DNA from 2 places in the Paucibacter soli genome. Region 1 is predicted to be linked to the other one. Evidence: predicted binding sites of a transcription regulator. Region 1 holds the regulator's gene; the other holds the start of a gene.
The links. Region 1 encodes LexA, which represses DNA repair genes until DNA is damaged. Its sites were predicted from a motif close to ACTGTATNNNNATACAGT; they were not measured.

Region 1 (3,364 bases):
CTGACGTGGCGCGCGGTTCAAGAGGTAGAAGGTTTAGTCCCCTTCGTCTAGAGGCCTAGGACACCACCCTTTCACGGTGACTACAGGGGTTCGAATCCCCTAGGGGACGCCAAGTTTGATAAGGCTTGGCAATCCTTTGAACGCCAGTTTCGATGGAAACAGGAGTTTGAAGGTTTGCGTAACTTATCCCACGCGGAGTGGTAGTTCAGTTGGTTAGAATACCGGCCTGTCACGCCGGGGGTCGCGGGTTCGAGTCCCGTCCACTCCGCCAAGGTTTCGCTAGTACGGCGGCCATTCAGTTGGCCGCTTGTATTTTGAGAAGAGTATTTGACGCTTGAATGGCGCGCTGTCCTCACGGGGGTATAGCTCAGCTGGGAGAGCGCTTGCATGGCATGCAAGAGGTCAGCGGTTCGATCCCGCTTACCTCCACCATCAATTACCGGGCAATATGTCTGAGAATATGATTAGGATATGTCAGGTGGCGCGCGATTTAGGTTTATAATATTCACAAGAAGGTTTAGTCCCCTTCGTCTAGAGGCCTAGGACACCACCCTTTCACGGTGACTACAGGGGTTCGAATCCCCTAGGGGACGCCAAGTTTGCAAGGCTTGGTAAATATCGATGCGAGAGTATCGAGAATTTACAAAACTTGCCGATGCGATGAGTTATATAATGCTTGTCCATCTGGAGTGGTAGTTCAGTTGGTTAGAATACCGGCCTGTCACGCCGGGGGTCGCGGGTTCGAGTCCCGTCCACTCCGCCAACATTTTGTAAAAAACCCCGATTGCGCAAGCGGTCGGGGTTTTTGTTTATGCGCCAAATGCGACGCCAAATACTGCGCTAGATACTGCCGTAGAGCGCCTTGCGCTGCGGCGTGTAATGCCACCAGGGCGCGGCGGCAGCGCCGGCCATGAAGTCAACCGCCGCCATCAGGGTATCGAGCACGCAAGGGTCGTGGCGCTGCTCGGTGATGGCGCACAGCTGCTGGTAGAGCACAAAGGCATCGCGCCCGCGCAACTCGCCCGGCACGCGTATGCCCAGCAGGCGCAGATCGTCCACCATGGCGGGGCCGATATTGGGGATCTGCTCCAGCGTCACGCAATCGTCGCAATGCGCCGCCTTGCTCGGTTTCGCCATGGGCCTGCCGCCTCAGGAGAGAAACTGCGAGCGTATCAAGCCGACCGCCAGGCCTTCGAGCGCAAAGCTCTGATCGCCTTCGCTCACGCGTATGGGCTCGAAATCGGGGTTTTCTGGCAGCAGTTCAATGCCTTGCTTGCCGCGTTTGAAACGCTTCACGGTGACCTCATCACCGATGCGGGCGACGACGATCTGGCCGTTCCTGGCCTCGCTGGCACGTTGCACGGCCAGCAAGTCGCCATCCATGATGCCAATGTCTTTCATGCTCATGCCGCGTACGCGTAGCAAATAGTCCGGCTTGCGCGCAAACATGCCGGCCTCGACGCTATAGTTTTGCTCGATATGTTCTTGCGCCAATATGGGCGAGCCCGCCGCCACGCGCCCCACCAGGGGTAGGGTGAGTTGGTTCAGAGCCGGCATGGGCAGATTGAGCTGCATGCCGCTGACGCCGGTACGTGCCTCGCGCGCCAGGTTGAGGGCGCGCAGCGTGTCCGAGCGTAGCCTGATGCCGCGCGAGGTGCCGCCCAGCAGTTCGATCACGCCCTTGCGCGCCAGGGCCTGCAAATGCTCTTCGGCGGCGTTGGCCGAGCGAAATCCGAGCTCATGTGCAATCTCGGCGCGCGTGGGTGGCGCACCGGTTTGCTCGATGCTGGTGCGCACCAGATCGAGGATTTGCTGCTGCCGGGCTGTGAGTTTGGGGCTATCGTCCACGCTGACCTCGCTGGGAATGGGCTGAAACTGGCAGACCGAGCCTGTGCAGGTCTCTGATCATTTATCCAGCTACTGTATTTTCATCCAGGAATGAATAAATTGCAAAGCAACACCAATGACTTGATCGTGATCCTGGGCACTGGCGGCACGATTGCCGGCACTTCGGCGGACGCGGCGGACAACGTCGGCTACACGGCCGGCCAGCTTTCGGTGGCCAGCCTGCTGGCGGCGATTCCACAGCTGGCCGGGCGCAAGCTCGAGGCCGAACAAGTGGCCCAGCTCGACAGCAAGGACATGGACTTTGCGACCTGGCAACGCCTTGCCCAGGCCACCGCCAGGCAGCTGGCACGCCCCGAGGTCAAGGGCGTGGTGATCACCCATGGCACCGACACCCTGGAGGAAACCGCCTACTTCCTGCAACGGGTGCTGGCGCCGACCAAGCCCGTGGTGCTGACGGCGGCGATGCGCCCGGCCAGCGCGCTGGTGCCCGATGGCCCGCAGAACCTGGTCGATGCGGTGGCGGTGGCGGCGCAGGCGGATGCATGCGGCGTCTGCGTGGCCCTGGCCGGACGCGTGCACGACCCGGTGCAGGTGCAGAAGGCGCACAGCTACCGGGTGGACGCCTTCCGCTCCCGCGACGAGGCGGTGCTGGCCGTGGTGGAGGAGGGGGCAGTGCGCCGGCTGGGTGCCTGGCCGGCGGGCCAGCCCCTGGGCCTGTCGCGCATTGCCTGCGATACGCTGGCCTGGCCCAAGGTGCAGATCGTGATGAATCACGTTGGCGCCGATGGCAGCGTGGTGCGCGCCTTGCTGGCGCAGGGGGTGGCCGGCCTGGTGGTGGCCGGCACCGGCAATGGCACCTTGGCGCAGGATCTCGAGCAGGCCCTGCTGCAGGCGCAGGCCCAGGGCGTGCGCGTGCTGCGCAGCTCGCGTTGCGATGCCGGGCCCGTGATGGAGAACGAGAGCGGCCTGCCAAGCGCCGGCGCACTGTCAGCGGTGAAGGCGCGCGTCGAGCTGATCCTGCAGCTGCTGGCCTAGACCAGGGTCAGCGTCACCTCGATATTGCCGCGCGTGGCGTTCGAATAGGGGCAGACCTTGTGCGCAGCGTCGACGAGGGCCTGCGCGGCGGCGCGCTCCATGCCCGGCAGGCTGATGCGCATCGCCACCTGGATGCCGAATCCGGCCGGGATCGGGCCTATGCCCACATCCGAGGTGATGGAGACATCGGCCGGAATCGCGAGCTTCTGCGCCGCGGCCACGGCCTTCATCGCGCCGATGAAGCAGGCCGAGTAGCCTGCGGCAAACAGCTGCTCGGGGTTGGTGCCGGGGCCGCCGGCGCCACCCAGCTCGCGCGGCGTGCTGAGTTCGATCTTGAGCGCGCCGTCCGAAGACTGCGCCGTGCCATGGCGGCCGCCGGTGGCGGTGGCGGTGGCGGTGTAGAGGACTTTGTCGAGAGCCATGATGCTTGCTTCCTTGGGGAACGGTCAGGTGGTGGCGGCGTTGCCGAGCTGCGCGCGCA
Region 2 (3,364 bases), on a different contig from region 1:
GATCCGGCAGCAAGCGCGTTCGGCCGCGTTCACGCGCATCAACCTGCCCGACGAAGTTTCGACGGTGCGAGGGCTGACGCACGGGGCAGAGGCTGGGCAGGGACATGAAACGCATGGACGGCTTGGCGCGAAAATGTAGCCCGCGGGCCGTCGGAGGCCGGCAAGCACGCCTTGCGCAGTGCGCCAATGTAGCATGCTGCGCTGCATCAAGGCTTTCACGAGGCTGTCAACAAGGACCTTGGCGGGGGTGCTCCTGGCACCAGCTTGCGCCAACTCAAGTCCGCTCGGAGCCCTTGCGCCAGCTATTCGTCGTCCGCGCGCAGCACGCGGCGTATCACCTCGGGCGAAAAGCCCCGCCCGGCCAGAAAGCGCATCTGCTTGGCGCGGGCGGCCGCATCCACCGGCGCCTCGCCACCAAATTTGCGCTGCCAGATCTGGCGCGCGCGCTCGAATTCGCCGTCCTTCAGCCTGGTTAGCTGCTCGGCCTCGAGCCGCAGCCCGTGTTGAGCAAGCTCCTGCTGGATACGCAGATTGCCATAGCGCTGGCTGCGCGCATGGATGCGCGACTCGACAAAGCGCGTCTCGCTCAAATAGCCCTGGGCCTGCAGCCAGACCAACAGGGCATCGACCTCGGCCGCCGGATCCTGCCCGGCCACCTCGCCATCCTGCGCGGCTGCATCCTTGCTTTGCCGCGTCAAGCGCATCAGCTTGCGGCGCAACTCGGCCAGGCTGTGCTCGCGCTGCGCCAACAGGCCGATGGCGCGCGCCTTCAGCGACAGCGGCTGTCCGCGCACCATGGCCTGCCTAGGCTGATCAGCCTGCCTCGCTCTCGGTCAGCAGCGGCACGCCCATGGACTCGCGCACCTTGTTCTCGATCTCGATGGCCACGTCGCGGTTCTCGCGCAGGAACTCGCGTGCGTTGTCCTTGCCCTGGCCGATCTTCTCGCCCTTGTAGGCATACCAGGAGCCGGACTTCTCGACCACCTTGGCCACCACGCCCATGTCGATGATCTCGCCCTCGCGGCTGATGCCCTCGCCATAGAGGATGTCGAATTCGGCGGTCTTGAAGGGGGGCGCGACCTTGTTCTTCACCACCTTGACCTTGGTCTCGGAGCCGATCACCTCTTCGCCCTTCTTGATCGAGCCGATGCGGCGGATGTCCAGGCGCACCGAGGCGTAGAACTTCAGCGCGTTGCCACCGGTGGTGGTTTCGGGGCTGCCGAACATCACGCCGATCTTCATGCGGATCTGGTTGATGAAGATGACCATGCAATTGGTCTTCTTGATGGTGGCGGTGAGCTTGCGCAGGGCCTGGCTCATCAGGCGGGCCTGCAGGCCGGGCAGGGCATCGCCCATCTCGCCTTCCAGTTCGGCCTTGGGCGTGAGCGCGGCCACCGAGTCCACCACGATCAGGTCCACCGAACCCGAGCGCACCAGGGCATCGACGATTTCCAGCGCCTGCTCGCCGGTATCGGGCTGGCTGATCAGCAGCTCCTGCAGGTTCACGCCCAGCTTTTGCGCGTACTGGATGTCCAGCGCATGCTCGGCGTCGATGAAGGCGCAGACGCCGCTGAGCTTTTGCATCTCGGCGATCACCTGCAGGGTCAGCGTGGTCTTGCCCGAGGACTCGGGGCCGTAGATCTCGACCACCCGGCCGCGCGGCAGGCCGCCCACGCCCAGCGCGATGTCCAGGCCCAGCGAGCCGGTGGACACCACCTGGATGTCTTCAATCACCTCGCCCTCGCCCAGGCGCATGATGGAGCCCTTGCCGAATTGCTTTTCGATCTGGGCAAGTGCGGCCTGCAGGGCCTTGGCTTTCTCGGTGTTGATGGCTTTGACTGGGGCGTCCATGAATGCTCTCCGGTTGATGCGCGCATTATGGCGCAATCTGTATATTCGTACAGTAGTTTATGCGAGGCCGCTCGGCAAGCGGGCGGCTCCATAGAATGAGGGACAGGCGCCGGCATCCCTGACCCGGCCCATGGAGAAAAGATGCGCATCCTGATCGCTGAAGACGACCAAGTGCTGGCCGATGGCCTGCTGCGCTCACTGCGCGCCTCGGGCTATGCCGTGGACCAGGTGGGCACCGGCACCGAAGCGGATGCCGCGCTGGCCTCGCATGAATTCGATCTGGTGATTCTGGACCTGGGCCTGCCGCGCCTGCACGGCCTGGAGGTATTGCGCAAGCTGCGCGCGCGCGGCAGCGCCGTACCCGTGCTGATACTCACCGCGGCCGACAGCGTGGAGCAGCGCGTCAAGGGCCTGGACCTGGGCGCCGACGACTACATGGCCAAGCCCTTCTCGCTGCAGGAGCTGGAAGCGCGCGTGCGCGCCCTCACCCGACGCGGCCTGGGCACCGCCTCCAGCGTCATCAAGCATGGCCCGCTGTCCTTCGATGCCACCGGCCGTGTGGCCTATATCAACGACCAGATGGTGGAACTCTCGGCGCGCGAGCTCTCGCTGCTGGAGGTGCTGCTGCAGCGCGCCGGCCGGCTGGTCAGCAAAGACCAATTGGTGGAGCGCCTGTGCGAATGGGGCGAGGAAGTCAGCAACAACGCCATCGAGGTCTATATCCACCGCCTGCGCAAGAAGATCGAGCAGGGCCCGATACGCATCGCCACGGTGCGCGGCCTGGGCTACTGCCTGGAGAAGATCCAGGAAGTCAAGACCTGACCCCCGGCGTCATGCATGGCCGCTGACAACGGGCAACGTTCGCTGTTCGGCGAGATCCTCGACTGGATGCTCGCCCCCCTGCTGGTGATCTGGCCCATCAGCGTGGCGCTGACCTGGCTGGTGGCGCAGGGCATTGCCAGCAAGCCCTACGACCGCGAGCTGGGCGAGATGGCACGCTCGCTGGGCCTGCAGGTGGCGGCCGAGCAGCCGCGCGGCGGCAAGGCCAGTTCGCGCTATGCGCTCTCGCCCGAGGCGGCGGCGCTGCTGCGCGCCGACGAAGCCGACACCATCTACTACCAGGTGCTGGGTCTGCGCGGCGAGTACCTGAACGGCGACCGCAACCTGCCCGTGCCCACCGCCGACGAAACCATCGTGCCCTGGGAGCTGCACTTCCGCGACGACGAGGTGGACCACGAGAATGTGCGCGTGGCCTATCTGTGGGTGGTGCCCGAAGGCATGGGCCCCAGCGGCAAGACCATGCTGGTGCAGGTGGCCGAGACCCTGGGCAAGCGTGCGCGCCTCACCAACGAAATCATCAAGGGCGTGATCCTGCCGCAGTTCGTGATCCTGCCGCTGGCCGTGCTCTTGGTGTGGCTGGCGCTGGCGCGCGGCATCGCGCCGCTGAACGACCTGCAGCGCCGCATCCGCTCGCGCGACAGCTCGGACCTGAGCCCCATCGACGAACGCCGCA

Region 2: the regulator LexA is predicted to act here: its motif matches at 1,888-1,905, upstream of recA (recombinase RecA).

The regions. Positions count from the first base shown of each region.
Region 1 covers NZ_JBBHJW010000013.1:38,192-41,555, forward strand. Annotated here, with positions in the region: tRNA gene WG898_RS23030 (tRNA-Glu) at 37-112, shown strand; tRNA gene WG898_RS23035 (tRNA-Asp) at 195-271, shown strand; tRNA gene WG898_RS23040 (tRNA-Ala) at 357-432, shown strand; tRNA gene WG898_RS23045 (tRNA-Glu) at 521-596, shown strand; tRNA gene WG898_RS23050 (tRNA-Asp) at 687-763, shown strand; gene WG898_RS23055 (helix-hairpin-helix domain-containing protein) at 841-1,137, opposite strand; gene lexA (transcriptional repressor LexA) at 1,150-1,848, opposite strand; gene WG898_RS23065 (asparaginase) at 1,939-2,883, shown strand; gene WG898_RS23070 (organic hydroperoxide resistance protein) at 2,880-3,305, opposite strand; gene WG898_RS23075 (MarR family winged helix-turn-helix transcriptional regulator) at 3,330-3,364, opposite strand, start outside.
Region 2 covers NZ_JBBHJW010000005.1:252,612-255,975, reverse strand. Annotated here, with positions in the region: gene WG898_RS12770 (hypothetical protein) at 1-139, shown strand, start outside; gene WG898_RS12765 (regulatory protein RecX) at 303-797, opposite strand; gene recA (recombinase RecA) at 814-1,851, opposite strand; gene WG898_RS12755 (response regulator) at 1,993-2,673, shown strand; gene WG898_RS12750 (sensor histidine kinase) at 2,689-3,364, shown strand, end outside.